2 linked regions of the Mucilaginibacter gracilis genome follow. The protein of the gene in region 1 interacts with the protein of each later gene in a pairwise test. Links are inferred from orthologs where the notes say so. Each region holds a gene or a part of one and is shown on either strand. Other genes may lie near its edges.

The links. Proteins that work in one complex are often made in the same cells at the same time.
Region 2: the proteins of BDD43_RS07685 (region 1) and BDD43_RS16405 interact in binary tests that used the Escherichia coli proteins (3 or more experiments, as listed by UniProt). The link is inferred for Mucilaginibacter gracilis from one-to-one orthologs.

What each region holds. Positions count from the first base shown.
Region 1 is NZ_RBKU01000001.1:1,777,455-1,781,682, reverse strand. What follows is about bases 624-3,597. They hold BDD43_RS07685 (cytochrome c oxidase subunit I), read right to left. Parts: upstream 3,066-3,597; coding sequence 1,182-3,065; downstream 624-1,181. Other genes in these bases: BDD43_RS07680 (cytochrome c oxidase subunit II), read right to left, coding at 3,085-3,597; BDD43_RS07690 (COX15/CtaA family protein), read right to left, coding at 624-1,014. Also shown: more of BDD43_RS07690, read right to left, coding at 1-623; more of BDD43_RS07680, read right to left, coding at 3,598-4,228. UniProt on the Escherichia coli protein: Cytochrome bo(3) ubiquinol oxidase is the terminal enzyme in the aerobic respiratory chain of E.coli that predominates when cells are grown at high aeration.
Region 2 is NZ_RBKU01000001.1:3,740,557-3,744,718, forward strand. What follows is about bases 533-3,440. They hold BDD43_RS16405 (methionine aminotransferase), read right to left. Parts: upstream 2,606-3,440; coding sequence 1,460-2,605; downstream 533-1,459. Other genes in these bases: BDD43_RS16400 (amidohydrolase), read right to left, coding at 639-1,418; BDD43_RS16410 (ABC transporter substrate-binding protein), read left to right, coding at 2,696-3,440. Outside these bases: BDD43_RS16395 (GH92 family glycosyl hydrolase), read right to left, coding at 1-316; more of BDD43_RS16410, read left to right, coding at 3,441-3,664; BDD43_RS16415 (ABC transporter permease), read left to right, coding at 3,664-4,162. UniProt on the Escherichia coli protein: Shows aminotransferase activity with methionine and histidine as substrates, and to a lesser extent also with phenylalanine.

The sequences.
Region 1 (4,228 bases):
GTAAAATTGTGCGCCAAAAACCAAACTTGCCAAAACTATATGTATAGCCTGCGCTGCGGGTGGCAAACCCTGGTATGATAAAATTATACCTGTTACTATTTGCAGCATAATCATTAAAAAACTAAAACTCATTACCTGTTGCTGCACCGAGTGCCTGCTAAAACCACGGCGTATAAGCGCATACAACATCACGTTTGCAACTAACACCAATAACGCCAAATCGCGATGGTTGGTAAATATACTACCGGCATCGGCTATCCAACTTTCTCTGGATTGGCCTTGTAACCTGCCAGATATGGCATCTATACGCTCCCTTACCTCGGTGCCATAAGTAATTTGCACAATACTCAAAAGCAGCGCCGCAAAAGCCAAAAACCGCACTATTGGCTTTGCCGATATTTTATCGCTATAATTATTTAACCGTGCTGCATGGTAGGTGTAAATACAAACCGCCAGTATGGCCAGGGCCAATAACATATGCACGGTAACTATCCAGGCAACAAGGTTTGTTGAAACCACTATGCCCCCTAACCATCCCTGGAAACCTACTAATATCAAGTTAAAAATACTGGCTACTACTATCCGCTTTTTATCCTTTAAATAAGCAAACGAATAAACTACAGTTAACAAAAGCAAGAAGCCCGATACTACGCCAATTAAACGGTTAATATACTCCGTCCATGTTTTTGCAGCGTTAAAATCTTCGGGCAGTAATATCGATTTATCGTTGCGGATGCGGACGGCCAGATCACTAAAGCCAAAAATGTCAAGCGTATGCGCAAATCGTTGGTTTTTTGCAAGCCGTTTCGCAACATACTTGTCTTTATAATCTTTCGGTATTTCGGTAACGCTTGTTGGCGGAATATATTGATCGAAGCATTTTGGCCAATCGGGGCAACCCATTCCCGACCCAGTGCTTCGCACCACACCACCCGCTAATATCAAAATAAAGAGCGCTATTATAGTAGCCTTATTTATAATTTGAAATCGTTTTTTTTCGGGAGAAACCTTCATTGTCAGAACCTAGATGTAAGAATCAAGATACCTTTATGACACGCAAACCATTTGAAAGATCTTCCATCTTGATTCTTGCATCTTGATTCTATTTAAACAATTGGGGTATCTGTTTTAGGAAAATTCCTGCTACAGATACCCCAAAAAATCAAAACGGGTACTATATATTAATTTTCTTCCTTTGGCTTATTTTCTTTTAGCCATTTTGCATAAGCTTCAAGGCCAGCCTCGTTGTCTTCAAAATCATGAGGTAAATTAGAACTCATGGTTTGCGAAAAAGGCACAGTTTGAGGGATAAAATCTTCCTCGGCGCCTGGTTTGCTATAATCATACGGCCAACGGTAAACTGTTGGAATTTCGCCAGGCCAGTTGCCGTGTATACGCTCTACCGGTGTAGTCCACTCTAATGTGTTTGACTGCCAAGGGTTTTGAGTTGCTTTCTTACCAAAGAAAATAGAATAGAAGAAGTTGAACAAAAACGCTAACTGCGCAATTGCCGACATGATAGCTGCCCAGGTAATAAACGTATTTACCGACAACCATTGCTTCATCGATTCAAACTCGGTAAAAGCATAATAACGACGCGGAACGCCATCAAGACCCATAAAGTGCATCGGGAAAAACACAAGGTATGCACCAATAAATGTTAACCAAAAGTGCAGATAACCTAACTTTTCGTCCATTAAACGGCCAAACATTTTAGGAAACCAATGATAAACACCGGCCAACATACCAAATATTGCTGCCGAACCCATTACAAGGTGGAAGTGAGCTACTACAAAGTAAGTATCGTGCAGGTTAATATCTAAAGCTGCATTACCCAAAAATATACCGGTTAAACCACCAGAAATAAAGAATGATACTAAACCAATTGCAAACAACATAGCCGGTGTAAAACGCAGATTACCGCGCCACAGCGTAGCTAAATAGTTAAACGTTTTTACAGCCGAAGGCACAGCGATAATAAGCGTGGTTATCATAAACACACCTCCCAAAAACGGATTCATCCCGGTTACAAACATGTGGTGACCCCAAACGATAAACGACAATACGGTGATACCGATAAGAGAGTAAACCATTGCATGGTAACCAAATATTGGCTTCCTTGAGTTGGTAGCGATAACTTCGGACGAGATACCTAAAGCAGGCATAATTACGATGTACACTTCGGGGTGACCCAGGAACCAGAATAAATGTTGGAACAGGATTGGGCTACCACCTTCGTAAGGCATAACTTTTCCTTGCACAATAATATCCGACAGGTAAAAGCTTGTTCCAAAACTACGGTCAAATATCAACAATACCACACCCGCAACCAATACAGGGAAAGCCAAAACACCTAAAATAGCCGTTAAAAAGAAAGCCCAAATGGTTAATGGCATTTTCCAAAGGTCCATACCCTTGGTACGCATGTTCAACACTGTACTTACATAGTTGATACCACCCATTAGCGATGACGCAACAAACATAACCATACTGATGAGCCAAAGCGTCATACCCTCGCCCGAACCAGGCATTGCTTTTGGCAAGGCAGATAGTGGCGGGTAAATAGTCCAGCCACCGCTGGCAGGGCCCTTTTGTACAAAAAACGAACTTAGCATTACCGTACAGGCTAAAAAGAAAAACCAGTACGAAAGCATATTGAGAAATGGCGAAGCCATATCGCGGGCTCCTATTTGCAACGGTATCAATAAGTTACTAAATGTACCGCTCAAACCTGCCGTTAACACAAAGAATACCATGATGGTACCATGTATGGTTACGAGTGACAAATAAAAGTCGGGACTGATTTTACCTTCGGGAGCAAAACGGCCCAATAGCGTTTCTAATAATGGGAACGATTTTTCGGGGTAAGCCAATTGAATACGAAACATGATCGATAGCAACATCGCTATAACGGCCATCGTAATCCCTGTGATAAGGAATTGCTTGGCAATCATTTTGTGATCCTGACTGAAGATATATTTTGTTATGAACGTATCGTGGTGATGATGTTCGTGATCGTGATCTTGCTGACCAACCTCATGACCGTGAACTGCTAATGTTGACATATTCGCTAATCTTAATATATTAATTATTTAATGCTAATCTGTTTTGAGCCGCTTCTTTTGTTTGGCCGTTATCCGCCAATTTCAATTCCTTCTTCAATGCATCACTTAGATAAGGCTTTTGTTTTGACAGCCAATCATTATACTCTGCATCGGTAACAATACGTACCACTTTTTGCATGTTATAGTGACTGCCACCGCATATTTTATTACAGTATAGCAGATATTCAAATTTAGGGTTATCAACCTTGCTACGCATTTCGCTGGTAGTAATAGTTGGTGTAAATTTAAAGTAAGTAGGTAAACCCGGCACAGCGTTCAACTGTACACGGAAATGAGGCATATAAACCGAGTGTATAACATCCTGGGCCGAGATATTTATCCTCACCGCTCTGTTAACAGGCAAAACCAGCGTATCGGCGTGAAGGTCGTCAAAGCTGTTTTTATCTTTAAAATCAACACCAAGTATGTTGCTGGCACTGTATAAGGTGTATTTTTTTGAACCCAACTTACCATCTTTACCAGGGTAACGTATTTCCCATGCAAACTGGTGGCCGGTAACATCAACATTAATGTCACCCTTCTCTTCGGTTGTATTGGTAATTTCTTTCCAGGTAAAAAAGCCGGTAATTACCAGTATAGTTAATACAATAGCAGGTATTACAGTCCAAATTTTCTCAATGGTATTGTTATGCGGGTAAAAGTAAGCCTTGCGTTTGCCTGTATTACGGTATTTAAACGAGAAGGTAAACAGTAAAATTTGTGTAATTACAAATACAATAACTGTTATACCAAAGGTAACCATAAACATATTGTCGGTTTTTACGCCGTGTATTGAAGCGGCCTCGGGTAACAGCATACTGCCTTGTACCGTAAACGACCAAAATGCACCGTATAAACCAACCGCCAGAAACAGTACGAATAACGCACCCATAACATTGTTCCAGTTTACCGCTTTTTTGCCTTGTATTTGCAGGGTTAAATCGTAAACGCGCAATATTTTACCAATAATACCAACAATGATGCATACCAGCACAAGCAATAAGGAATAATAGCCAACGCTTGTCCACATCGCGCTCTTTGCAGCATCGTCCGCAACCGCTGAATTGGTTGCTGTGGTATCCTGCGCCATTACTGTACTTGTTGCCAAAAGCAACATTCCAGCA
Region 2 (4,162 bases), 2.0 Mb from region 1 along the record:
GGTCGCCGGTGGTGGGCATAAATAAAATGTCGCAGTAATCGGCTATGCCGGTGCCACTTAAATGCGTGTGCGAAAAACCATAAACTGTAGTATCGCTGTAATGATAGCCCGAACATCCATCCCAGCCCTCAAGCCTGGTATCGGGACTTAACTGCACCATCCCGAAAGGAACGGTTGCGCCGGGATAAGTATGCCCGTGCCCGCCTGTGCCAATAAATGGGTTAACAAGCATGGTATGGTCAATAGGTTTTTTCTTTTGGGCCGTTGCCTGTAAGGTTAATACTATCAATAAAAAGCAAAAGTACTTGTATTTCATATGGAGTGATAACGATAATTATGACTTGTGATTATAATGGGCAAAATTTATGGTTAGCAATAATGCGCTCTTTAAACCATATAAACAAATACATTACAGGGTTTTAATTGGAAATTAAAACTATTGGAAACCACAAAGGCCGGCTTTTGTCTATTTTCTATCATAAACCCGGTTATGGAAATGTTGTGGCTCCATTGTGTCATTGCGAGCGAAAGCGTGGCAACCGCACATAAGCCGAGCAGCTATTCAGGGCGAATATGCCTTCGTGCGGTTGCTTCGTATCTCGTAATGACAGAGTTTTTCTTATCAGTGACACAATTTCTTACAATGCTATTGTAAAATCGTCGGCATCCTTTAAAAAGGGGAGGGCGCGCCTTATTTTAATCAGTTCTTCGGGATGAATGGTGAAGGTGTAAACATCCTCTTCGTCGCGTTTATAATAAACCACATCGCCGTTAGGGCCAATACAAGTTGAATCGCCCGAATGGTAAACCTCGTTACCATCGTGCCCAACCCGGTTTACTCCTATAACAAAACACTGGTTTTCAACCGCCCTTGCGGGGATGAGGGTTCGCCAGTGCAGGGCGCGTTTTTCGGGCCAGTTGGCTACAATCAGCAACAAGTCATAAGCGGCATCCTTATTACGCAACCATACCGGGAAACGCAAATCGTAGCAAATTACGGGGCATATCTTCCAGCCCTTCAGTTCAACTATCAGGTGTTCTGTTCCGGCGGTATAAGTTTGGTGCTCTTTGCCCAGGGCAAATAAATGGCGCTTATCGTAATGTTTAAAAGTGCCGTCGGGCAGCATCCAAATCAGGCGGTTATAAGATTGACCGTTTTCTGCTATAATCAGGCTGCCTGTAACAACGCAATCATATTTTTTTGCCGTGGTGTGCATCCATTGCATTGTTTTGCCGTTCATGGGTTCGGCAAGGGTATCCACATTCATGCTAAAACCCGTGTTAAACATCTCGGGCAAAATAATCAGATCGGTTTTTTCGCGGATGCTGGTTAAGCGGAGCGTTATATTTTGAAGGTTTTTATCAATATTTTCCCAGAATAAATATGCCTGGAAAACGGTGATCTTTAAATTATCCATTTAATTTTTTTAGGGCCAATAGGTGTATCAGCAAGTCATAATTAAATTTTCATTAATTTATTAACGGCATTGTCCAGCGTTTCTTGCCTTTTGGCGAAACAAAACCTTAAAACACGGTGATCGGTATTGCGGGTATAAAAACCCGAAGTGGGTATAGAGGCCACGCCAAACTCCCTGGTTATACGCAGTGCAATATCAACATCCTTTTCGTCGCTTATCCTGTCGTACCGCACCGATTGAAAGTAGGAGCCCGCACAAGGCAGCAACTCAAACCTGGTTTGCGCCATGGCGTTGCGAAAGTGATCGCGCTTTTGCTGAAAGAAACCGGCGAGGCCATTATAAGTATTTTCGTCCTTTAAATATTCGGCAATGGCGTGTTGCGTGGGCGAGTTAACGCTAAACACTAAAAACTGGTGTACCTTTCTAAATTCGCGCATTAGCTGTTCGGGAGCAACGCAATAGCCAATTTTCCAACCGGTACTATGAAACAGCTTACCAAACGACGATACGATGAAGCTACGCTTCCGTAACTCTTCATACTTAACCATACTGTGGTGGGTTTGGCCATCAAATATCAGGTGTTCGTAAACCTCGTCGCTCAAAATTACAATATCCTGATCTTTTACAATAATGGTGAGTTCGTCAATATCGCTTTTTTGTAATATGGTAGCGGTAGGGTTATGTGGCGAATTTAAAATAATCATTTTTGTACGCGCGGTAAGCAACTTCCGCACCATATCCCAGGGGATACGGTAATCTGGCGGTGCCAACTCAAGCGATTTAACAATGCCGCCCATTACCTTAATAGCGGGCGCGTAACTATCGTAAGCAGGTTCAAAAACAATTACCTCGTCGTTAGGGTGTATAATTGCCGCTATGGCCGTAAAAATAGCTTGTGTGGCTCCGGCGGTTACGGTTACCTCGGTATCGGGGTTGTAGTTAACGCTGTATAGCTTCTCAATTTTAATGGCTATCTGTTCGCGCAGACTCATTAGGCCCGGCATGGGTGCATATTGGTTATAGCCATCTTTCATGGCTTTATAAATCAGTTCAACCAGTTGGGGCGGACAATCATAATCAGGAAAGCCCTGCGATAAATTAATGGCCCCAACCTCTGCCGCCAGGGCAGACATGGTGGTAAATATAGTTGTACCTACTTGCGGCAGTTTTGAAGCTATACGTATCATACTCGTAAAAATAACCAAAAAAGTTAACCAGTATCAAACTAATGCCCATATATAAATTTGCCTATGCACTAAAATGTTTAAATTAGCCTAATGAAGAAAAAGGTTTTACTACTACTTACTTTAATTAGTTTATTATTAACCGCTTGCAGTTCAAAAAAAAGCGATGTGCCCACTATTGGTTTTGTTGATGCCCTTGAAGATGCCACTTTAGCCAAGGCACGCACCGGTTTTGTTGATGCTTTGAAGAATAATGGCTTTAGCGAAGATCAGAAAAATGTAAAAATTATTTTCAGGAACGCACAGCTATCACAACCTGTTTTAGGACAAATAGTGAATTATTTCATCAGTGAAAAGGTTGATTTGCTGGCTACCTGCACCACGCTATCAACTATTGCCGCTTTGCAAAAAACCAAAACTATCCCGGTTTTCCAAATGGTAGCACCCACGGCTGCCTTAATGAAGGTTGACGACGCGACCGGCAAAAGCCCCGCTAACCGCTTTGGAGTGGAAGAGGACCTGGCTTATATTGATACCTCTTTTACTATTATAACCCAACTGGTTAAACCTAAAAGTGGGAAATTGGTAGTCGGGATGATCTATAATCAATCAGAACCGCAATCTGTTGATGCCATGAACCGCATTAAGGCTTTGGCCGATAAACTGAACGTGAGCCTTGTGGCTTTGCCGGTAAATGCTTCGGCAGATGCTCAGCTGGTTACACAATCGTTATTGGGTAAAAATATCGATGCTTTTTTTGCCAACCCGGATAACACGGTTTTTTCGTCTTTTGAAACCATTGTAAAAAGTTGCGATCAAAAGCAAGTCCCTATTTTTACCAGCGAAGCCGGTTTAGTGGAGCGCGGCGCAGTTGCCGCTTTTGGTGCCGATATTTACCAATGGGGATACCAGGCCGGGGAGCAGGCTGCCCAATATTTAAAAACCCATAAAACCGATGGCTTGAAACCCGAAATGGTTAAAGTGCGCAAGCGGGTTTACAACCCAACATCGGCAAAAAAGTATCATATTGCCATCCCGGCATCATTTGAGGTGGTTAAGTAATGGATTTTTTTTTAACCGCGCTTATACAAGGGCTTTGCTTTTCGGGCATTGCCTTGGGTATTTACATCTCGATGAAAATATTTAACATCCCCGATATTACTACCGATGGTAGTTATGCCCTGGGTGGTGTTGTAACAGCAGTTTTGCTAAACCACCACTTACAAGCCGGCTTAATATTGCCCGCCGTTATGGTTGCAGGTGGCATTGCCGGAGCCTTAACGGGTTTAATACATACTAAACTTAAAATTAACGCCTTGCTGGCGGGTATTTTGGTAATGACGGCTTTATACTCGGTAAACCTCATTATTATGGGGCGTTCCAACTTACCGTTAAATGTGCCAACCTTGTTTGATCTGGTGAAGCTTTTAGCCAATCCTAACCAAAACTCTTTGTTTTTAATAGCAGTTTTTGTGGTTTTGATAGCCTTTATTATAGGCTACTTGCTAAAAACCGATTTTGGCATAGCCATGCGCGCCACAGGTAATAGCGAATCGATGA